Regions from separate parts of the Roseibium sp. RKSG952 genome, predicted to be linked through region 2. Evidence: riboswitches for the same ligand, from Rfam matches in the RefSeq annotation. Region 2 holds a riboswitch; each other region holds the start of a gene.

Region 1 (7,502 bases), on a different contig from region 2:
AAAGGATTGTTCCGGTTTGTCGTGCTGATCACCCTCTGGCAGCTAAGAAACGTGTCAGCCGAAGTGATTTGGCCTGTTACCGGCAGATCGTGGAAGGGCTGCCATCGTCAAGCAAACGACACTTCAGCCCGGATGTCTGGGTGTCCGTAAATCCGGATATTCGCAAGCAGTTGGTGAGCGATGGTCTCGGCTGGGCCGAGCTCCCGGTTACTACGGTCGAGCGTGATGTGCTGGATGGCGAACTAAAGGTGATTGACTATGCGTTTGCGCAGAATGCGATCCTGAAAACCGTTGATTTTCTGACCTCAAATCCTTCGGTGGATGGTCCTGTCATGAGATGGGCAATTGAACAGATCAGCAGTTGGGATCAGCGCGCCTGGATAGGTGATCATCAGGTTGGAAGAAGATAGCTGAGACCCCCCGACTCAGCAGGCGGTCTGCAAGAGAACACCCGCTGGTCACCAATCATCCCATGTGACCGGTTTAACCGGTCAGCCACGCCTTCCTGATCTGAACAGGTAAATGAACACAAAAAGCGACCCGATCGATGTTGTCACGATACCCACGGGCAGTTCCTGTGGTGCCAGCAGAAGCCTGGACAGGATGTCCGAGAGGGTCAGCAGCACCGCTCCTACAAGCGCTGCCGTTATCAACAGGTTCTTGTGAAGTGGCCCGGCAATACCGCGTGCAATGTGCGGGACCATAAGGCCGACGAACCCGATCACGCCCGCCACAGATACAAACGCTGCCGTCGCCAAGGCTGCTGCAAAGAACAGTCTGTATCGCAGTCCTTTGACAGGTATGCCCAGAGTCGAAGCGGTGAAGTCTCCGGTCAGCAGCGCATCCAGCCATCGGCTGCGATAGAGTGCATAGGCTAGGATCAGGCCAAGCCCTGCAAGAACAAGAGGGAAGGTTTCCCACCGCGCCAGTCCAAGCCCGCCCAGCATCCAGAATATCACGGAATGAGCAGCACGGTTGTCGCCGGCAAAGATCAGATAGTTGGTAATTGCCGAGAACAGGAATGAGACCGAAAGCCCGGCAAGGATCAGTTTTTCCGGTGCACTTGTGCGTAAGCTCTGCACCAAAGCCAGAACAACCCCGGATGCGATGAGACCACCGCAAAAGGCTGCAAGCGGCAGGGTCCAGATGCCCAGAACATCACCAGTGACGGTGATGACCAGAACTGCACCCGCGGCAGCGCCAGAGGAAAGGCCGAACAGAAACGGGTCGGCAAGATCGTTTCGAGTGGTGGTCTGAAGCACGACCCCGACCACACCAAGACCCGCGCCGATCACCGCGGCAAAAAGAGCGCGTGGTAAACGCAGGTCGAACACGATCCGATGCAGCGGGGACATGTCGCCTTCGCTGATGCCAGTGCCAAGCGAAATGGCGGTCAGGACGTCCGCAACAGGGATCGGCGTGGTGCCATAGATTGTCGACACCAGCAAAAGGGCGACCAGAACGGCCGCCCCCAGCAGTGTTGTCCGGCCTAACGGGCCCATATCAGTTGATCTCGGCGTGCATTTCGCGCGCCATTTTCTCGATCGCTTCGATGTTTGCCGGTCCTGGTGTCAACTCTTCGTAGCGCAGACCGATCCAGCGTTCATTCTTGACTGCGTCGGTCTGGGACATCACGGGGTGCTCCTGCAGGAATTTGAAGGTATCCGCAGCGCCGTTGCCGGTCTGGTAGTCCAGCAGAACCAGGAATTCAGGGTTCGTGGCGGCGACTGCCTCCCACGAGGTGCGGCCCCAGCTGGTGTCCAGATCATGGGTTACGTTTTCGCCACCAGCGGCAGTGATCATCGCGTCAGGGATTGCGAACTTGCCCGCGGTAAAAGGCGCATCAGCCGGACCATCCAGCAGGAAGACGCGGGGTTTCGCCAGATCTGCGGTTTTGGCTTCAATGGCGGACAACTGGCCTTTCCAGCCATCGACCAAAGCTTCGGCCTTGTCCTCTACATGCATAACTTTGCCCAGACGCAGAACGTCATCGAACAACAGGTCCATGCTGGCTTCGGGGCGGTCCTTGTTCAGATGCACGCAGCTTTCGGTCAGGACCATGGTCTTGATACCAAAGGGGGCCAGCGTGTCCGGAGTGACTTCGCCGCCGGGCTTCATGCCATAGTACCACCCGGCAAAGAACAGATCGGGTTCTACCGCTACTAGATTTTCGACGGTGGGGTATTTCGGCGCCAGTTCGGGGATGTCACCGCGCAGCGTATCGAATTCCGGGCTGGTCTTGTACCAACCGGTGATGCCGGTCAGACCAACGATCTTGTCCTGCAGGCCAAGCGCAAAGGCCATGTCAGTCATGTTCATGTCGTGCACGACCAACCGTTCGGGCGTTGAGTCAAAAACAAGCGGTTCGCCGCAATTGTCTACGGTGACCTCATGTGCGGCCGCACTGGTGGCGAGGCCGGTGATCAACGCCACGGGCCAGAGTTTCAGGTTCATGGAAAGCTCCTGTCAGTTTGTAAGCTTGGTTTTTCGGATGTCGAGCGCGGGGATCACCCGGTCTTCGTGTTGAAAACACAGGTATTCGACGCCAAAGGTTTCGCGCACGCGCTGTGGCGTCAGAATGTTGCTGACTGGTCCAAAACCCGTCAGGCGGGTAGATTTCATCAACGCAACATGGGTGGCGAATTCCGGTATCATGACCAGGTCATGGACGATCATGACCACGGTGATGCCCAGATCGGCGACCAGCGACAGCATGCGCCCCTTGGCGTCGGGATCCAGATGGTTGGTGGGTTCGTCCAGAAACAGCAGGGATGGGTTTTGGGCTAGAGCGCGCGCAATATGCGCGCGCTGACGCTCGCCTCCCGATAGGGTCGACATCTGCTTGCCTGCCAGATGATGCAGCTCGGTCAGGTCAAATATCCTGTCCAATGCCTGTTTATGTTCATCTACAGATCGGTCGCCTTTGATGGGAATCTGCCCCAAGGCAACGTAGTCTCTTAGTCGTAACCGTCCATCGGGCAGTTCCTGCTGGCTTACTACAGCGATGGTCCGGGCACGGTCCTGAGGGGATAGCGATCGCAGGCTTTGACCGCGTATCAGTACATCCCCAAGCGCGATGGTTTCGACACCACATAGCAAGTTCAGCAGGGTGGTTTTGCCCGCGCCGTTCGGGCCTGCGATGGCCAGTACTGATCCCTCGTCCAGATCAAAGGACACACCCTGCAGCAGAACATCACCGTTCAATGCATAGTACTCGAGATTTTCGGCAACCAGAAATGTCATGCCTGACCTCCAGACAAGATGCGCGGCATGCGCGACAAGGTTTTGGTGTAAAGGGCAGGGGGTCTGTCCGTAGCATTGGTCCAGCCGTCAGCACTGTCCTGATATTGCCAGGCAAACGCGGCCAGCGCTTCAATGTCCTGCGCTGAACTAATGCGACCGAACAGGTATTGCGCTTTGTCCGCAGCCTGAAAGCCAACAGTCGTAGGATGTGAACAGCCAGCCATGCAGGAAACCCCTCGGATTGCGAAGCAGGACGGAAGCTTGTCCGCAATCGCCGTTCGAAGCGCATCGGCAATGTCCGAGCCCTGACAAGTCTCGCAAATCAACAGGAAATGATCAGAGTTTTCTGGCATTGCGCGCTCCACTTACTGACAATCCGGATGATATGCAATGTAATAACGTAACAGTTAATTCATTGCAGCTCGGATTTGCGATGCTGTGCCACTGCCGGTTCTGAAAATACAAAGCGAAGGGTTCAGTTGCTTCCGGCATGGTCCGCTCCACTTGTTGCCAAGTGCGGACAGAAGGTGCCGTTTATGTACACACGCAGATTACGTGCCATCAAAGCCTCCTTCCAGGACGCCCCGCCCCGGGTTGGTTGAACATCTGATGGCAGGTCTCCTGACTTGCGGGTCGATGCTTGGCCAACCTTCCCGGCCTTTGGGCCAGTGGTCTTTTGGCTTCGCTCTCCGCCTACAGTTGCGGGGGCAGTCACGGCATTGGTACGCAGAACGCACCGCACCGTATTCCCATTTTCATCCCTCGGGCAAACCGTCGGGAACCATCTCGTTTCAGCTAGTCTGGTGTCGATAGCGTTGTCAAGCGCCAGCTGAAGGCTTGGTCAACGCAGGGATAGGTTTTTACTTCACGACCCGAAGCATTGGCCGACGGGATGTGTCGCCGCGTCGGTCGGTACCGGTCGGAAAGCGATTGGCAAGCGTCAGACCAGCCTGAATCAGATGGGCATCTGGATAGCCGCCTGTAACAAGGTTGACGGCATCGCGCGCTTCGGGCGTGTTGTCGCGCCGCATGTGGTGCAGCATCTTCATCAGCGCAAGCTCATCGCATGTCAGCGACCCACGCTGTTCAAGGCAAAGCGGGTCATTGAATGCCAGCCCCGCCGGGCGGCAATGCAATGTGACCTTGACGATCTTATAGACCAGATGCGCGATGTTCAGGCCCTGATCAACGCCCCAGCGTTCGATGGCCGTGGAATAGGCGTGTTGCCACGATTGCGTATCGGGATCGGCAAAACTGAGGATGAAGTGCCGCATGACGGGCAACAGTCCCAGCTCAAAATCATCGAATTCGGGTCTGCCCGCAGCTGGTCTGTCGCCATTTGATCCATAGACTGAAAAGCTCATGCGCGCTTCCTTTCAGAATTTGGGGAATGCGCCGATAGGCTGAGCACGTTTTCTGGCAGCTCATCTGCGGTCAGTTCTGTTTGTGGGCGGGGTGCGGTGGCATGTGCAGGGAACCGGAGGTCGGCTTCGATGGCCTCGAGGAGTTTCGGTTTCAATGCACATCCATGTCGGCTGGCAACAGCATCCATGGCCAGCAGGTCAGCAAGCGATTTTGTCATTATATGGTTGTCTCTTGGTCAGCGTCGGGCAGGGCGGTGACCGGGCGTGAATCCAGAGAATCTGACTAGGTCGGTGCTTAACTGACAAAAATAGTCGGAAAAAGCAATAAGGAAAAGACGGACCGGTTGCGACGGCCCGTCTTCCGGCGGGAAAACCCGCCTTCCAAGGCGAAAGCCAACCCTGCGAACCTGGGTCAGCTAACTGATGGGGTTATCAGCCGCCGTTGGAATTCGCGAGCGCAGGCTGGGCAAAGTCGTTTGCCTCAGGGGTAAGATCCTTCGCGCCGGTGCCCGGCATCAGCTCGAAGCCAAGATCGAACTGATCGAGTGTCGAGGCCAGTTGTGCCACGATCTCGGTATCGCCTTCAGATTTGGCGGTTCCATCTGCCAGCATGTCGGTCAGCTTACGTTCGCCGGTCATGACCTTTTCCAGATCAGCGCGGTTCAGGCTGATCGACAGGTCGGCGTTTTCCGCAGTCTGATCAACGATATGGGTCAGGGTGGCGTTGCTCATTTCTACCACGATGTGTTCATCACGATCCGGAATCGACAGGTTGATGGTGAATTCCATGTCTGCCGCTTTTTCGCTGTTGACGCGGATGCCGAGAAAATCCAGCCACATGGTGGTTTGCATCGCTTTGATCGTATCCGGACCGGTGGTTTCGATGGTGGCGCCCTGCGGGATACCGTTGCGCAGTTCATAGGCCGCGCCCAGGAATGAGTTGCGGACCGACGGGCTTTCCTTCTGGTACCCGATCTGCTCGAATGCGTCGGCCAGCAGGTCCTTGGCAGCCTGGTTCTGCGGTTCGGCATAAACCAGTTTGTTGAGGATCTCGGTCGCCTCCAAATACTTGCCGGCATCGACCAGTTCTTGCCCTTTCGCCATGATCGGTTCGGCACCGCCCATCATCTCGACAAACAATGGTGCGCTGTCTTCAGGCGAAAGCGGTGTCAGCGTGGTCGGGTTAGCATCCCAATACCCCAGATATCGGTTGATAACCGCACGGCTGTTATGCTCGACCGAACCGTGATAGCTGCGCGCCGCCCATTGCTGCTGCAGACTTTCCGGCACCTCATAGACATTGTGCACCTCATTGATGGTGACGCCTTTGTTGGCGAGGTTCAGAACGCCGTTGTTGAGGTTGGCATAGGTATCGCGCTGCGCCCGCATCACTTCCTGAATGCGGTCATTGCCGAACCGTGGCCAGGAGTGAGAAGCAAACATCACCTCTGCCTCCTGGCCGAACTCGTACAACGCATCGTTGATGTGCTTAGACCAGCTCAGCGCATCGCGGACCAGTGCACCGCGCAGGGTGTAGATATTGTGGATTGTGCCGGTGATGTTTTCCGCCGCCCAGAAGGCCTTGAGGTCGGGGAAATAAGTGTTCATCTCGGCAGGGGCTTCGGTGCCGGGGGTATTCTGGAAGATCATGCGGACACCATCAATGGTGATCTCTTCATAATCGTCCGAGACATAGCGGGTTGGCTCGATCAGGCCGGTGGTCCCGGCCGAGATGTTCTTACCGATCGACTGATCCACGTGACCATAGGGGTTACGCGGCAGCAGCACGCCATATTGGAAGAACAGGCGGCGGTTCATCACGTTGCCTGCATAGACGTTTTCGGACACCGCATGTTCCATGAAGCCAGCTGGCGCGATGACCTCTACACCATTTGCAACGTCTTCGTCATTGATGACACCACGGACGCCGCCATAGTGGTCAGCATGCGAGTGTGAATAGACTACGGCCTTAACGGGAAGTTCGCCGACCGTGTCGTTCAGCAGTTTCAGCGCTGCTGCAGCTGTCTCTTTCGAAGCCAGCGGATCAAAGATGATCCAGCCAGTGTCGCCCCGGATGAACGAAATGTTGGACAGGTCGAAACCGCGGACCTGATAGATTTTGTCATCCAGAATCTCGAACAGACCATAGTTCATGTTCAGGATTGCCTGACGCTGCAGCGACGGGTGGATCGAGTCGAATTCCTGACCTTCCTCAAGCAGGAAGTCGTAGCTGCCGATATCCCAGGCAACGATGCCGTCTTCGGTTTTGATCTGACGGTAGTCGGGGACGGCGATCAGGCCCTTGCTGCTTTCTTCAAAGTCGCGCTGATCTTCGAACGGCAGAGAGTCACGCATCAACTCTTGAAATTCAACGGTGAAGCGTGAGGGTGCTTTGCCCTTGGGGTCAAAATGCTCCTGCGCGATCGCGACGCTGGCAGTGAGGCCCAGCAGCGCGGTTGTCAGTACCAAAAAGTTTCGGCGTGCCATATTTAGGACGGCTCCTGTGGATGGTGGTGTCAGAATTCGTACGGGGCAGAAAAAGAAGGGGCGTCGCTGTGCTTATGTGCGGCGTACGTAAATGCATCGGTAGCGATGATGGCCGACATTCAGGCGCTCTCCTTGACCCCTTGAAGCTCGCCAAATTGGCAAACAGTCCGCCCGTCCTAGCCATCCGCATCGTTCCGTGAAGTGCGAACATGTTGCTACCTGCGAGGTAAACAGAGTAAGAGCCATTGATCGCACACGGTAACTCACCGGTTTTAAAAGCTTTTAGTATTGGGGCTCTGACGAGTGACAATTTCGGAACAGGACATCCGCGAACAGCTTTCGCGCTTACTGAAGCACCCGGATTTTGCCGCGACGCCGCAACGCCGGGCATTCCTGACCTATGTTGTC
Region 2 (7,502 bases):
GCTTATGCCCTGTATCGCCACCGATGCCGAAAGCGGTGAAGTTTTGATGTTGGGCTGGATGAACGCCGATGCTCTGCGGCTGACTCTTGAAACTGGTGAGGCACATTACTTCAGCCGTGCTCGTCAGGTGCTTTGGCACAAAGGCGCAACATCTGGACTCATTCAACGGGTCGTGGAAGCGCGCATTGATGACGATCAGGATGCCATCTGGCTCCGCGTGTCGGTCGCTGGATCTGGCGCATCTTGTCACGTGGGGTATCGGTCCTGTTTCTATCGGGCCATTCCGACAGAAGGCGATGCGGGAACATCGCTGGTTTTCACGGAAGATAGGAAGACATTTGACCCCACAGCGGTCTACGGCGATGCGCCAAATCCGACACAGTTGTGAGCTTTGCAGGTCAGATCAAAGGAAGGGCGGCCACACTTTGGCATGTCCAACGTGTAAAAAAACTGGTTCGAGAATGGATCGAGGTTGGACCGCTTTCTCTGATTACCGTTGTTGAAGTGGAATGTGCTGGCCCCAATTGCCCTGAACCCTGTTGGCACCCGTTGGAGCTTCGTTGTTCACAAACCAGTTTGCGCAGTCAGAGTTGCAGACGTTAAGTCAATTCTGGCCGCTTTAAATCAAGTTTCGGGAAGTACGCATCAGTAACCTCAGCACGCAATCGCTAGTCAATTTCAAAGACAGATCCCGTGGGGAAAGTAGGAGACGATCGCTTTAAGCAAGGGCGAACCGTTGTGACTCTTGGCGGATGGCAAGAACCCAGTTTGTGCAAACTGGTTTTCGGTCTGTACCTTTGGTGTGCGTGGCACTTGTAAGGTTAAGAAGGCCGCTGGAGAGGTTCCCATGGTTCACAATGGCGGTTCTCAGAAGACGGTATCGAGGCGGGTAACTTTCTGACCTGTTGTTCGAACCCCATCAGCAAGGTTGAAGTCGAGGTTATTCTGATTGGGATCATATTCGAAACCGCAGTTTGGCTGACACCAGCTGCGGTTTCGATGCGTTGACTATGTCCGCCGCAGAACGCGGGCCAGATCGGGCCGCCGGAAGTCCGGCCCTTTCAGCACTTTGCCGTCCTCGCGGAGTAAGGGTCGTCCATCGGCACCGAGTTTGGACATGTTTGAGGCATGAACCTCATCCATCGCGTCTTGCTTGAAACCGTGCAGGCCAAACTCGAGAAACGTTCCGTCAAGCACGTATTGAATGTCGCAAAGCGCATCCAGAACTTCAATCAGATTACCAGCCTCGACTGCAGCTCGCAGCTCGGCCACTTCCTCTTCGAGGATCGCGAGCCGCATCTGCGCGCGCTCATTGGGAATCGACGGGGCGTCAACGACCGGTACGTCGAACGCCTCGTGCCATTCCTTTACGATTGCTAACGTGTCTTTCGGCATCAGAAGTCCCAATCCTCGTCTTCAGTGGCGACAGCCTTGCCAATGACATAAGACGAGCCTGAGCCCGAAAAGAAGTCGTGGTTTTCACTGTCGGGGCTAAGTGCCGCCAGAATGGCCGGGTTCACTTCGGAGACTTCGGGCGGGAACAGGGCTTCGAAACCCAGGTTCTGCAACGCCTTGTTGGCATTGTAATGCAGGAACACTTTCACATCCTCGGTCAGGCCGATCTCGTCATACAGCTCTTCGGTGTACTGGTTTTCGATGCCGTAGAGTTCGAACATCAGACCAAAGGCATAGTCCTTCAGCTCCTGCTGTTCCACCTCGGACAGCTTCTCATACCCGCGCTGGAACTTATACCCGATGTAATAACCATGGACCGCCTCATCCCGGATAATCAGCCGGATCAGGTCGGCGGTGTTGGTCAGCTTTGCACGGCTGGACCAATACATTGGAAGGTAGAAGCCGGAGTAAAACAGGAAGCTTTCCAGAAACACCGACGCGATCTTGCGTTTCAAAGGATCGTTTCCGGGCGCGTAGGTGTTCAGGATCGCCTCGGCCTTGGCCTGCAGATGCGGGTTTTCTTCGGACCAGCGGAACGCCTCGTCGATTTCCTTGGTCGAACAGAGCGTTGAGAAGATCGAAGAATAGCTTCGCGCATGCACCGCCTCCATGAAGGCGATGTTGGTCAGTACGGCCTCTTCATGCGGAGTGACGGCATCGGGCATCAGGGCAGGGGCGCCGACCGTGTTCTGGATCGTGTCCAGCAGGGTCAGACCGGTGAAGACGCGGATGGTCAGCTGCTTTTCGTGGTCCGTCAGCGTCGCCCAGCTTTGGATATCGTTGGACAGCGGCACCTTTTCCGGCAGCCAGAAATTGACCGTCAGGCGGTTCCAGACTTCAAGGTCCTTGTCATCCTCCAGCCGGTTCCAATTGATGGCGCGGGGGATTTTGGTTTGGATCATATCTTTCATATCGTTTCCCCTTACAGCGAGCAGGATACGCAGCCCTGCACCTCGGTCCCTTCAAGGGCCTCCTGGCGCAGACGCACGTAGTAGATGGTTTTGATACCTTTCTTCCACGCGTAGATCTGGGCGCGGTTGATATCGCGGGTCGTGGCCTCGGCCGGAAAGAACAGCGTCAGCGACAGTCCCTGATCCACATGTTCGGTGGCCGCCGCGTAGGTATCGATCAGCGCCTCTGGGCCGATCTCATAGGCATCGCGGTAGTATTCCAGATTGTCGTTATCCATGAAGGCCGCCGGATAATAGACGCGGCCGATCTTGCCCTCTTTGCGGATTTCGATCTTGGACACGATGGGGTGGATCGACGAGGTCGAGTTGTTGATATAGCTGATTGACCCGGTGGGCGGCACCGCCTGAAGGTTGCGGTTGTACAGGCCGTGCTTCATCACGTTGGCTTTCAACGCCGCCCAGTCGTCGCGCGTGGGCAGGGTCATGCCGTCGAACAGCGCCTTGACCCTCTCGCTTTCGGGCAGCCAGTCGCGGGTGGTGTATTTGTCGAAGAAGGTGCCCGATGCATAGTCGGAGTCCTCGAACCCCTTGAACGATGTCTTGCGTTCCTGCGCCAATTCGCAGGAGGTGCGGATCGCGTGATAGGCCATGGCCGCGAAGTACACCGATGTGAACTCGACACCCTCCGGCGAACCATAGTGGATGTGTTCGCGCGCGAGGAACCCGTGCAGGTTCATCTGGCCCAGACCGATCGCGTGGCTTTCATCGTTGCCCCGACGCACCGACGGCACCGAGTCGATTGCCGACATTTCGGACACCGCCGTCAGTGCGCGGATCGCAGCGCCTACAGTGCGGCCCAGATCACCGCCATCCATCGTTTTGGCAATGTTCAGCGAGCCGAGGTTGCAGGAGATATCCGTCCCCAGATGGGAATAGCTGAGGTCATCGTTGAATTCGGACGCTTCATTGACCTGCAAAATCTCGGAACACAGGTTCGACATGTTGATCCTGCCCGCGATGGGGTTCATCCGGTTCACCGTGTCTTCGAACATCACGTATGGATAACCGGATTCGAACTGAATCTCGGCAATGGTCTGGAAGAATTCCCGCGCATTGACCTTGGATTTGCGGATGCGCTTGTCATCGACCATCTCGTTGTACTTTTCGGTCACCGAGATTTCCGAGAACGGGACACCGTAGACCTTCTCGACGTCATGGGGCGAGAACAGGTACATATCGGCGTTCTTCTTCGCCAACTCGAAAGTGATGTCAGGGATCACCACGCCAAGGCTCAGCGTCTTGATGCGGATTTTCTCATCCGCGTTTTCGCGCTTGGTGTCGAGGAAGCGCATGATGTCCGGGTGATGCGCGTTCAGGTAGACAGCCCCAGCGCCCTGACGCGCGCCCAGCTGGTTGGCGTAGGAGAAACTATCTTCCAGAAGTTTCATCACCGGTATTACGCCCGAGGACTGGTTTTCAATGCCCTTAATCGGCGCGCCATGTTCGCGAATGTTTGTCAGCAGCAGCGCAACACCTCCGCCGCGCTTGGACAGTTGCAGGGCCGAGTTGATGCCGCGACCGATGCTCTCCATGTTGTCCTCAAGCCGCAGCAGGAAGCATGAAATCAGCTCACCACGTGAGGCTTTGCCTGTGTTCAGGAAAGTCGGTGTGGCAGGTTGGAAGCGGCCTTCGAGGATCTCTTCCATGAAGGACATGGCCAGCGCCTCGTCCCCGCGCGCCAGCGCCAGAGCGGTCATGACGACGCGGTCTTCGTAGCGTTCAAGATAGCGCTGCCCATCTCGGGTTTTCAGCGTGTACGAAGTGTAATACTTGAACGCGCCCAGAAAGGTCGGGAAACGGAACTTCTTGGCATAAGCCGCATCCCAGATCTTGCGCATGAAGTTCTTGGAATACTGGTCCAGCACGGCCTCTTCGTAATAGCCTTCGGACACCAGGTATCCCAGCTTTTCATCCAACGAATGGAAGAACACGGTGTTCTGGTTCACGTGCTGAAGGAAGTATTGCCGAGCGGCCATGCGGTCAGCGTCAAAGCGGATATTCCCCTCACCATCATAGAGGTTCAGCATCGCGTTCAGCGCGTGATAGTCCTGCTCGTTTACGCTGCTGTCGAGCATTGGTGTCTCCCTAGTTTTTCAAGCCCGGTGCGGACACGGGCGATGTCTGTCTCTGTGCCTGCCAGCTCGAACGAATACAGCAGCGGCACGTTGCATTTCTGGGCGATGATGCGACCGGACAGGGCGTAGGTCGCACCAAAATTACGGTTGCCTGTGCCGATCACCCCGATGATCCCGGCGCGGCGGGCCGGGTCGTTCAAAAAGCGGATCACTTGTTTCGGAACCGCCCCGCGTCCTTCGCCGTCGGCATAGGTCGGGCAGATCAGAACATAAGGATCTTCAGGGTCCGGCAGCGGGTCCATCCCAGTTGGAATGCGGAAAGAGGTCAGGCCCAGCCGCGAGATAAAGCGGTGGGTGTTTCCGGATTTCGATGAGAAATAGACCAGCGCCGGGATCGGCGCAGTCATAGATCAAACCAATTGGGCGATCATGTCCGGGCGGAAGCCCGACCAGTGGTCACTGCCGGCCACAACGACTGGTGCCTGGCGATAGCCCAGCTCGGTCACATGGGTCATGGCGCTGTCGTCCTGCGTCAGGTCCACGACATCATAATTGATGCCTTTTGCATCCAGCGCTCGGGTGGTCGCGGTGCATTGTACGCAGGCGGGTTTGGAATATACGGTAATGCTCATTTGTCCTCTGTCCTTTTAATCAAAGCCGAGGACGCCATGGGCAAACAAGCCCGCCAAACGCCCCCGAACCCTCCGTTCGTGGTTATCATTCGAGCTTGCGGCAGGTCTCCTGGCTCGCGGATCATCGTTCGATCTGGCCTTCCCAAAAGCGTACTTTCAGTGGCGTGTTCAGCCGAACTTTCCGCTTACAGTTGCGGGGGCAGCGCCGGATTCGAACCGGTTTCCCTCTTAGCTCTCGACAGGAATCGAAAGAACCGAAGCAACACTATATTGGGTTTCACCAGGGCAAGTTGTCAATATATAGAGTGAAGTGTGGCGAACTTCTTTGTCCGCTCGTGCAGGTTCTGGCAAAATACCAGCGATCAGCCAGCACGTACTCTTGTCGAATCAACTTTGCTTGTGTTTTTTCGCCGTGATGGTTCCTTGAGGTGATTGCCGCAAGGATAAAAGGGAATTCGGTGCGGACGTTTATCCAAATCCGAAACTGCCCCCGCAACTGTAAGCGGTGAGCAACCCGTCAGAGCCACTGGATCGCCCAAGATCCGGGAAGGGACGGCAAGCTTTGATCCGCAAGTCAGGAGACCTGCCATCATCTGGATGTAACCAACCGGGCGGAGGGCCCGAGGAGGATGAGATGATGGATATCTTCGGGCCAGTGCATTGTGCCGAGCTGCCTCCTGTTTCGGGGCAGAGATGGACGCATTTATTTATTTGATTTCGGCAAATTACGTCAGCCAATCCCGGTTCCGCCACCTTGCAAACGCTCTGATTGAGGCCGCGCATACAGAAGCCCGCGCTGTCAGGTTGGAGGCATCCGGTGATGGGCTTTGGCATGCTTTAGATGATCTCACGGAGCAGGGAGCCAAGCGCATCGAGTTGCGTCCAATTGGCTTGCCGTTTTCCCAGAGCCTCGAAAACTGGTTGCCAAATGCGGCAGCAAGCTGGTTGCACAGGCGGACAGAAAACGCACCCGAGCTGTTCTTCGCCAAACCGCTGCAAATGGATTCAGACGTCATTCGGACTGCCGCAAATGCAGATGTTTTGCTGAAACCGATTAGGCCGAAACCTTCCGGTGAGCTCGGCAAAGGGTGGGACAGCCCTCCTGCCTTTCGCCACCATCTACTCGTCTGTGCAGGCCCGCGATGTCACCTGAAAGACGCCCCCAATCTGGTGGATGCGCTTAAAAAAGAACTCGGCCATGCGGGCAAAAGTTCTGAATGTCTGGTGACCACAACCGGCTGCCTGTTTCCCTGCAATGCCGGGCCAGTGATCGTCCACTATCCACACGGCGATTGGTATCGCGTGGAGAGCCTGGACGACATTCGGACCTTTGTTTCTCAGGCGCTGGGCGCCGGAACCACTCCTCGATCACTGCTTATTCATCAAACAGGAGATACACATGAACCTGCTTAAATTCTTCGTGCCGCTTGGATTTGTCGCGGCTACAGCCCAGGCCGATCCGGTCACCGTACAAAGCTGCGGGATCGATTACACCTTCGACAAGGCGCCAACGCGGGCGATTACCCTGAACCAGCAAGCGACCGAAGTGATGCTGGCGCTTGGGCTTGAAGGTTCGATGGTTGGTACCGCTTATCTGGACGATGAAATGCCAGCCCAGTGGAAAGCGGCGTTTGAGTCCGTCCCGGTCCTGGCCGAGAAATACCCGGCCGCAGAGGTAGTGCTGGCCAATGAGCCGGATTTTCTGTTCGCGGGTTTTGGGTCCGCATTTTCCGAAGACAACCTTGGATCAGCGCAGAAATGGCATGATCTGGCAATCGGTACCTACCTGGTTGACGCATCCTGCAAGGAAGCGCATCCGAAGGATGTACCTTTGACCATCGAGCCGATCCTGAACGACATCGAAAAGATCGGGCAGATTTTTGATGTTGAAGATCGCGCGGGCAAGCTGATCGCTGAGACCCGTGCGCGTATCGAGGCGGTTCAGACTGACCCGGAAGGGGCTGGCCGTACGGCGTTTATCTACGACAGTGGCGATGAGACACCTTACTCGATCGGTTGCTGCGGAGGGCCTGCTTTGGTCGCAAGAACCGCCGGGCTGAAAAGCATCAGTGACGATGTCGAAGGCACATGGGTTGATCTGGCATGGGAACGCGTGGTCGAGGCAGACCCCGATGTGATCCTGTTGATCGAAGCGAGCTGGTCTTCGGCGGGCGAAAAGCGTGCCTATATGGAAAGCGATCCGGTCTTGTCCGAATTGACCGCTGTTAAAGAGGGTCGGTTCGTCACTGTTCCGTTCTCTGAAACCCTTCTCGGGATGCGTTTTGCCGATGGTGTTGAGAACCTGAACGCCAAACTGGCGGAACTCGAGTAAATGCAATCCCGGTTCCTGGTCCTGTTTCCCACGGCTA
Region 3 (7,502 bases), on a different contig from region 2:
TGACTTGAAATATGTAAAATTCTCATTGGTGGGAGAGCGAATTAACGGGTCGATAAAGTTGAGTAAATTGATGCGTCAACAGAAGATACTTGCAGCAGCTGCTGCTATCACCATCATTACATTTAGTGCCGCGACGCCGGTCCGGGCTGAAATCCTGGAGCCTGTGCCTGACAGTGTGATTGACGCGCAGCGGGCGGCCTTGGCGGAGACTTCGGAAGGAGCGGGTTTTGGTCCGCAAGCGCCGCGTGACATCGACAGCAACGAGGGGGCCAATCCGATCGTGTTTGCAACTGCTCCGGATCGTACCCGAATGAATCTCTGTAACATTCATTTCCATGAGGGGGCGGAACACAAGGGCGGGGAGTTCACGAACTATGCTGGCAACGGCGATGGCGAGGGAAACGGGACCGGGTATCTCTATTCGGGTCAGCTGACGCAGGAAGAGTTGCGGCCTCTTGGTGTTCAGGTGGGGGGCGGTCCGCATGGTGATTTGAAGCCGGGAGACACGATTGAAGCCCACTATGTGTATTCAACAGCAGCAGTCGCCCCCGGCCCCACCTTGAATGCCTGCATGGATGACGTAACGGTAAATCCGCAGTTGCGGGTAGAGGCATTTGTGTTCGTTCTTGTAAATGATGAAACTGCAGCCGATTTCACCGAATTGAACATGGTAGGCGAGGCGAACGGCTATCATCAGGCAATCAACCTGCCAACCGGTGCGGGTAAACCGGTGAATTACATCGGCTCGACCACCGGCCCGGTATACAATGAGGAAGCCTCTCCATTTCAAGTCAGCTGGTCGGTCCGACCGAAGGTAATCAAGGTTAATATTTCCTCGGTCGACTCTTGGTTAAAAGACAATCCGTTTGAGGAACATGGGGCGCATGGCGTTCGCAATCTGGTGGTCAATCCGGCCTTGCTGTCACCGATTGAACAATAGTGCAAAATCCGCTTCGACTCCGGGGCAGCTCGGCTGTCCCGGATCTGTGAAGTGTTGTGACTAGATGCCCGCAGGTCGTCATGAGGCTATGCAAGGCCTGCGCGAAAGAAAGCATGTAAATAATTATAATATATGAAAATTAGAAACTTGTGGAGTTTTGCAAGGCAAACTTTCAGCGGGTGCAGTTGCTGACGCATAAATGGAGCTTGAGTGATTTGGGCCAAGGGTCGGTCAGACATGAAATCAGGGATTGTTTTTGCGGCCGCATTTGTTGGCGGTGCTCTTCTGCTTGGGCCGCAGACGGAGGCCGGTAGCCGTTCGATCATTGATGACCGTGGTGTCGAGGTTGAAGTGCCTGATGCGCCGAAACGCCTTGCCAGCCTCTCCTATTTCGCAACCGATGTCGCGCTGGCGCTAGGCATTCAGCCGGTCGCGACAAGTTATATGGTTGCGAACCGGCATCCCGATTTTCTTCTCGGCAAAACAGCTGACATGGTACAGCTCGGCCAGCGCGCAAAGCCGAATCTCGAAGTGTTGTCCGAGGCCGCACCGGACCTGATTGTTGCCATCCGCCGCCACACCGAGGCAAATGCCGAACAGCTGCAGTCGATCGCCTCCTACCTGGCCTATGATCAGGTGCTTCTGGAAAGCAGCTTTGACGATACGGCGGAATTGTCGGAAATTCTTGGGAAGCCGGAGCGTGGGCGGAAGTTGAATGCCGATTTTCGAGCGCTTTTGGCAGATGTTGCCGAAAAAGCGCCCAAGGACACGCACCCGAGTTTTGTGGTGATGTGGGGCGGAAAATCTCCCTTTGCATTTCATACCGAAAACACGACTGCCGGGATTCTTTCTGCCATCGGCGGTGAGAATGTCATGGGCCCGATGTCGCCGGGCGGCAAATTCGGCATGGAAGTCGGGCTTGAGACGCTTCTCGACAAGAACCCGGATGTCATTTTTGTATACGACTACGGTGCTGGAAGCATGTACGAAACCAGCCCCGCCTGGCAATTGCTCTTCGCGGTGAAAAATGACCGCGTGCATTACGTTAGCGATCACTGGGTTGAGGCCAATGGGCCGATTGCACGTCAGGTCGTTCTGTTACAGGCAGCACATTATCTCTACCCGGATGTGTTTAAAGACATCGATGTGTGGGCGGAAGCGGCCAGGATCATTCAAGATGAAGCCGTAGTCCCACATTAGAAGTCGGTTGAGAACCTAACCCTGCCGCCTGATCGCATTGACCGCAAGTCTGCCACGCTCTAGGAAAGAGGTGTTCATGGTTTCCGGGTCCATGCTTTGGATCGGAATGAAAAGGGAACATGGTGAGGTGTAGCTATCAGGCGCCAAATCCGTGACTGCCCCCGCAACTGTGAGCGGCGAGCGACCCTGAAAACGCCACCGGTAAGCCCCGGGAAGGTTCAGGCAAGCAGTGACCCGCAAGTCAGGAGACCTGCCATGGACGATCTGAAACGCAACCCGGGCGGGGTGTCCCGGAGAAGGCTGATGACATGATTTGTTCCTGCAGGCTTTCTGCCTCGCCAAAATCCGGTCTGACCGTCCTTGTCCGCACCTCGCGCAATCGCGGAGGGCGATATGTCCCGGACGACCGAACCACTTCCTCTTCTGAATGCGGCTGACTTTGCCGCCAGTCTGAGCGACCGCGCCGCGCGGGCGATGCTTCACAATGGCGCGACGGAGCCCATTGCAGGCTTTGACAATTGTAATGTAATAACATTACAAAACACAAACCCCGATGGCATGACGGGGGCGGCGGTGCCCGCAAGGGCAGCCGCTCATTCGGCGCTGAAGAGATCGCAAGGCATTGCGCCGGAAAACTATGACGGCGTGAACAAGGGTGCAGACGGACCCGGCGGGGCAGGAGCGTGAGGCGAAGCAATGGCTGAAGACACCCACAGGATTTTCGTCTGCACGACGTGCCGTCACCAGGGCAGCGACTGCCGTCCCGGTTTCGAACTGATGAAAAAGTTGCAGGACGCCTTGGCTGTTGCGGCGCCGCTCACCGGCGCGTCCTTCGAGGTGTCCGGGATAGCCTGCATGGCCGGGTGTTCACGGCCCTGCACGGTGGCCTACCGGGCGAGCGGCAAGGCCACGTATCTGTTCGGTGACATCGATCCGGACGAGGATATCGACGATCTGGTCGCCTTTGCCGCCCAATACCGGGGTCTGGAAGACGGATGGTGTTCGTCACCGACCCGTCCGGGGAAGTTGCGCCGCACCACGCTGGCCCGCATACCTGCCGCGATGATCGCCAGCGAATCCAGCAAGGTGAACGTGTCTTGACCGGTGCGGCCCTTGCTGTCGACGGCGCTTCGTGGGGGCCGGACCGGCAGAGTGTCCTGCTGCATCCGGTCTCGTTCGAGCTGACGCCCGGCCGTATTCTGGGGGTGGTCGGAGCCAATGGCGCTGGCAAGTCCACCCTGCTCAGGCTGCTTTACCGGCTCCACAAGCCGAGGACCGGCCGGGTTCTTGTCGATGGCGATGATATCTGGCGCTTGAGCGCCCGGGCGGCGGCCTGCAAGATCGCCGCCGTGCTTCAGGAACAGGCGGCCGATTTTTCGTTAAGCGTGCGCGAGATTGCAGCCCTTGGCCGGATCCCCCACGGGCGGGGTTTTGCGCGTGGCGGGGCGCGGGACAGCGAGATCGTGGAGGCGGCGCTGATCCGCATGGATCTGTGGCCGCTGCAGGCCCGCGCCTTCGGTACCTTGTCGGGGGGGGAACGCCAGCGGGTGATGGTCGCTCGTGCGCTTTGCCAAGAACCGCGCCTGCTTATTCTCGACGAGCCGACCAACCATCTCGACATCCGGCATCAGCTTGAGATCATGGCGCTCTTGCGCGGCTTGCCGATCACCATCGTCACCAGTCTGCATGACCTGAACATGGCTGCAGGCCTCTGCGATGACGTTCTGGTGCTGGCCAGGGGCAAGGCGCTTGCCTTCGGGGCGCCTGAAACCGTTTTGACCCCGGACCGGGTGGCAGCCGCCTTTTCCGTCAGCACGCAGGTCCAGAGGCTGGAGCCGAGCGGCGACCGGCATTTTACCTTTCACTTGTAAAAACCTCAGGAGGAAACCCTATGAACCGCATCGCCCTGACGCTTGGCATTTCGCTTTTATCGGGCAGCGCATTCGCGCAGACCACGGTCGAAAGCTGTAACCGCTCCGTCACCTTCGACGAGCCGCCCAAGGCGGCTGTCTCCAATGACGTCAACCTGACCGAGATGATGCTTGTGCTGGGACTGGCTGATCGCATGGTGGGCTACACCGGCATTTCCGGCTGGCACAAGCTTGATGAGAATATGCGCAGTGGTGTGGATCGGCTGCCCGAGCTGTCGGCGGATTATCCGACAAGGGAAGTGCTGATCGGCGCGGATGCGGATTTTTACTTCGCAGGCTGGAACTATGGCATGAAGGTGGGCGGCGAAGTGACGCCGGAAACCCTCAAGCCGTTCGGCATTAACGTCTATGAGCTGACCGAATCCTGCATCCATCTCGGTGAGAAGCCGAAGGTCTCCATGGATGACATGTACAATGACCTCATCAACCTTGGAAAGATATTCGGGGTCGAGGACCGGGCTGAAGCGCTTGTTGCAGGCTACAAGGCCGATCTTGCGGAATTCGCCGAAGGTCTTGCCAAGGGGGACGCGCCCTTGCGCGTCTTTGTTTATGACAGTGGCGAGGACCGGCCCTTCACGGCAGGCCGCTACGCCATGCCGACAGCCCTGATCGAGGCGGCTGGCGGCGTTAACGTGCTTGATGATTTCGACAAGAGCTGGGCGCGGGTCGATTGGGAAACGGTGGTTGACCGCAATCCGGAAGCCGTGGTGATTGTCAATTATGGTGAGGTCACGGCCGACGAGAAGATCGCGTTCATGAAGTCCAATCCGGCGCTGAACGGCATTGATGCGGTCCGGAACGACCGCTTCGTCGTCCTTGAATATGTCGAGGCGACGCCTGGGCCGCGCAATATCAAGGCGGTCCGGAAACTCGCAAACGGTTTCTGGGGCGAATAAGGCATGACGGACAGGATTGAAGACGCCGCCGCCACCGTTGAAGGTGCTTCCGGGGACCGGCCTCGCGCCGGAAAACGCGCCTGGGGGTTCGGAGCCGCCATGCTTTGCGGAGGTGGTCTTCTGATCCTGTCCATGGTGATCGGTGTTGGCATCGGGGCGGTTCCGGTCCCGGCCGGCACCGTGTTCGGCATTGCCGTCAACAAGATGGTACCCGGGCTGATCGAAGCCGACTGGTCGCAGGGGCGGGAGGCTATCGTCTGGGATATCCGGTTCCCAAGAGTGATTCTGGCAGCCCTCGTTGGGGCAGGACTGGCCGTCGTCGGGGCCGCGCTCCAGTCGGTCACACGCAATCCGCTGGCCGACCCGCATCTGTTGGGGATTTCTTCCGGCGGTGCCTTTGGTGCGATTCTGGCGCTGCTTCACACCGGCCTGTTCCTCGGCCTGCTCACCGCGCCGCTGATGGCTTTTGCAGGGTCCTTGATTGCGACCCTGCTGGTGCTGGCAGTCACGCGCTTTGCGGCGGCCACCAGCGCCGACCGGCTGGTATTGTCCGGTGTCGCGGTGTCCTTCATCGTCATGGCCCTGGCGAATGTCCTGATCTTCCTGGGGGACCCGCGCGCCACCCACACGGTGGTGTTCTGGATGCTTGGTGGGTTGGGCCTTGCCCAGTGGAGCCACCTTTTGTTTCCGCTTGGTGTCTTGAGCCTGTGCGGCGCTTGGCTTTGGGTCAAGTCGGGAGATCTGAATGCCATGACCATCGGCGATGAAAGCGCCTCGACGCTCGGCATACCCGTTGTCCGGTTCCGTCTGACGGTTTTTGTCGCCGGGGCGCTGATCACCGGCGTGATGGTCGCCTTTTCAGGCATTATCGGCTTTGTCGGGTTGATGATCCCGCATATTGTCCGGTTTGCCGCTGGCGGCAATTATGCACGCGTCATTCCCGCATCCATGCTCGCTGGTGCGATTTTCCTGATCTGGGCCGACATTCTGGCCCGCACCGTGATGGCCCCCGAAGACATGCCGATCGGTATTGTCACCGGCCTGATCGGCGGCGTGTTCTTCGTCTGGCTGTTGCGGCGCAAGGGATAACGACAGGGCAAGGGAAAGGCTCGTCAAGTCAAACCCGGTCAGCTTCTGAGAGGCGGTTTCGTCGACCGGATTGCCGTCCCGGTCAAGCAATGCACAGAGCCGGGACCGGAGAGCTGCGGACGCGGTTGAAACAGCGGCTTTCCGGGTTGATCCGGTAAAGCCCCTGTAATCGGACTTGCTCACCGCGATTTGCACATCATCCCTGACGCCAGCCGGTCCAGGGCATCGTCAAAAATATCACTCTAGCGGGACCTGCCGGATGTTCTAGGCTGGGCGCAACCACCATTTGCAGCCGGGAGCTGCCTTTCCCGATTAAGAGGAGGCGTGATGGACACTGCCGCCACCAGTTCGGCCGAGTTCGTGCATGTGCGTATCATCATGGGAATGGTGGTCGGGCTGGGCATGGCGCGGCTCATGAACGGGCTCGCGCTGTTTGTTCAGCATCCGGGAAAAATTCCGATCTACAGCGTTCACCTTGGCTGGTCACTCTACATGTTGCTGGGCGTGACGTTTTTCTGGTGGTTCGAATTTGCGCTCGTCAGCGTCGATACATGGACTTTCGAGAGCTACCTGTTTCACATCTTTTTTGCGGCGATTTATTTCTTCATTTCCGCGGTGCTTTATCCGGAGAAAATGGAGGAGTATTCCGGCTACAAGGACTATTTTCTGCGCCGGAGGGCGTGGATCTACAGCCTGCTGGCAGTTCTGTTTCTGGTCGATGTCGCCGACACCCGGCTGAAAGGGATAGAACACTTTCAGGAACTCGGGCCGTCCTATCTCGTGCGCCAGCTCGCGATCGTTGCTTTGGTTCTGTCTGCCATCCGGGTGGAGCGGTCCGGCTATCATGTCTTTGTTGTAGGTGTGGTTCTGCTCTCGCAGGTCTGGCTGATCGTCAGCGCCTTCAGTGCGATCAGTTGACTTGGTTGATCGTGAGAGAACCATCGGCGATGTAGCCGGCCGCGCATGGCTCGTGTTCTATTTTTGGGACAGTTGGTAGTAGGTCCTGGTAACTTTGTCGCCGCGAGACAATTTGCTCCTTTCGCTGGTATAGTAGTCGTCGCTTTTTCGGCCCTCCTTGTTATGGACCATCACATAGCCGCGTCCGTCCTTGTACCAAGTCCAGCAATTCAGGGCTTTGCCGGTGTCTTTCCGGTCTACCGTTCGCCATTTCACTCTTGCGCAAATTCGATTGCCTTTTACATTCCACTTGCCGGTGCCGTACCAGTTCTTGTTCTTTCCGATAATGTAATAAGCTCCGTCAGGTGCGAAATATGCCCGGCTCTTGGACCAGTTTGTCGACTTGTTGCTGTATATTTTCGTTAGTTCCGCTGCTGAAACAGGTTTTGCGGTGTCTGGTAACTTGCCGGCAAGGGCTGTGGCGGGTGCGAGAATCAACAGCAGGGCCATTGGAAATAAGGAAGAAGTCACGTTTGCCTCCATTCGAAT

Evidence for each region. Region 2 has a riboswitch for cobalamin ahead of E1297_RS45790 (ferredoxin). Riboswitches for the same ligand answer to the same signal wherever they lie in the genome.
Region 1: it holds a riboswitch for cobalamin, as region 2 does, so the genes downstream of both, E1297_RS40785 (DUF1636 domain-containing protein) here and E1297_RS45790 (ferredoxin) in region 2, are expected to answer to the same signal.
Region 3: it holds a riboswitch for cobalamin, as region 2 does, so the genes downstream of both, E1297_RS15010 (hypothetical protein) here and E1297_RS45790 (ferredoxin) in region 2, are expected to answer to the same signal.

The regions. Positions count from the first base shown of each region.
Region 1 covers NZ_SMMF01000959.1:156,885-164,386, reverse strand. The annotation lists gene E1297_RS40805 (LysR family transcriptional regulator) at 1-410, shown strand, start outside; gene E1297_RS40800 (iron ABC transporter permease) at 492-1,502, opposite strand; gene E1297_RS40795 (ABC transporter substrate-binding protein) at 1,504-2,454, opposite strand; gene E1297_RS40790 (ABC transporter ATP-binding protein) at 2,467-3,243, opposite strand; gene E1297_RS40785 (DUF1636 domain-containing protein) at 3,240-3,596, opposite strand; cobalamin riboswitch at 3,837-4,044, opposite strand; gene E1297_RS40780 (hypothetical protein) at 4,104-4,607, opposite strand; gene E1297_RS40775 (hypothetical protein) at 4,604-4,825, opposite strand; gene E1297_RS40770 (alkyl/aryl-sulfatase) at 5,040-7,094, opposite strand; gene E1297_RS40765 (tetratricopeptide repeat protein) at 7,398-7,502, shown strand, end outside.
Region 2 covers NZ_SMMF01000962.1:351,768-359,269, forward strand. The annotation lists gene hisI (phosphoribosyl-AMP cyclohydrolase) at 1-388, shown strand, start outside; gene E1297_RS45765 (nucleoside triphosphate pyrophosphohydrolase family protein) at 1,009-1,395, opposite strand; gene nrdF (class 1b ribonucleoside-diphosphate reductase subunit beta) at 1,395-2,366, opposite strand; gene nrdE (class 1b ribonucleoside-diphosphate reductase subunit alpha) at 2,378-4,501, opposite strand; gene nrdI (class Ib ribonucleoside-diphosphate reductase assembly flavoprotein NrdI) at 4,483-4,896, opposite strand; gene nrdH (glutaredoxin-like protein NrdH) at 4,912-5,133, opposite strand; cobalamin riboswitch at 5,215-5,407, opposite strand; cobalamin riboswitch at 5,533-5,739, shown strand; gene E1297_RS45790 (ferredoxin) at 5,827-6,546, shown strand; gene E1297_RS45795 (ABC transporter substrate-binding protein) at 6,533-7,465, shown strand; gene E1297_RS45800 (iron ABC transporter permease) at 7,466-7,502, shown strand, end outside.
Region 3 covers NZ_SMMF01000892.1:25,266-32,767, reverse strand. The annotation lists gene E1297_RS15020 (delta-class carbonic anhydrase) at 71-940, shown strand; gene E1297_RS15015 (ABC transporter substrate-binding protein) at 1,178-2,140, shown strand; cobalamin riboswitch at 2,201-2,413, shown strand; gene E1297_RS15010 (hypothetical protein) at 2,534-2,827, shown strand; gene E1297_RS15005 (DUF1636 domain-containing protein) at 2,837-3,241, shown strand; gene E1297_RS15000 (ABC transporter ATP-binding protein) at 3,238-4,011, shown strand; gene E1297_RS14995 (ABC transporter substrate-binding protein) at 4,032-4,967, shown strand; gene E1297_RS14990 (iron ABC transporter permease) at 5,067-6,056, shown strand; gene E1297_RS14985 (hypothetical protein) at 6,384-6,974, shown strand; gene E1297_RS14980 (DUF995 domain-containing protein) at 7,032-7,496, opposite strand.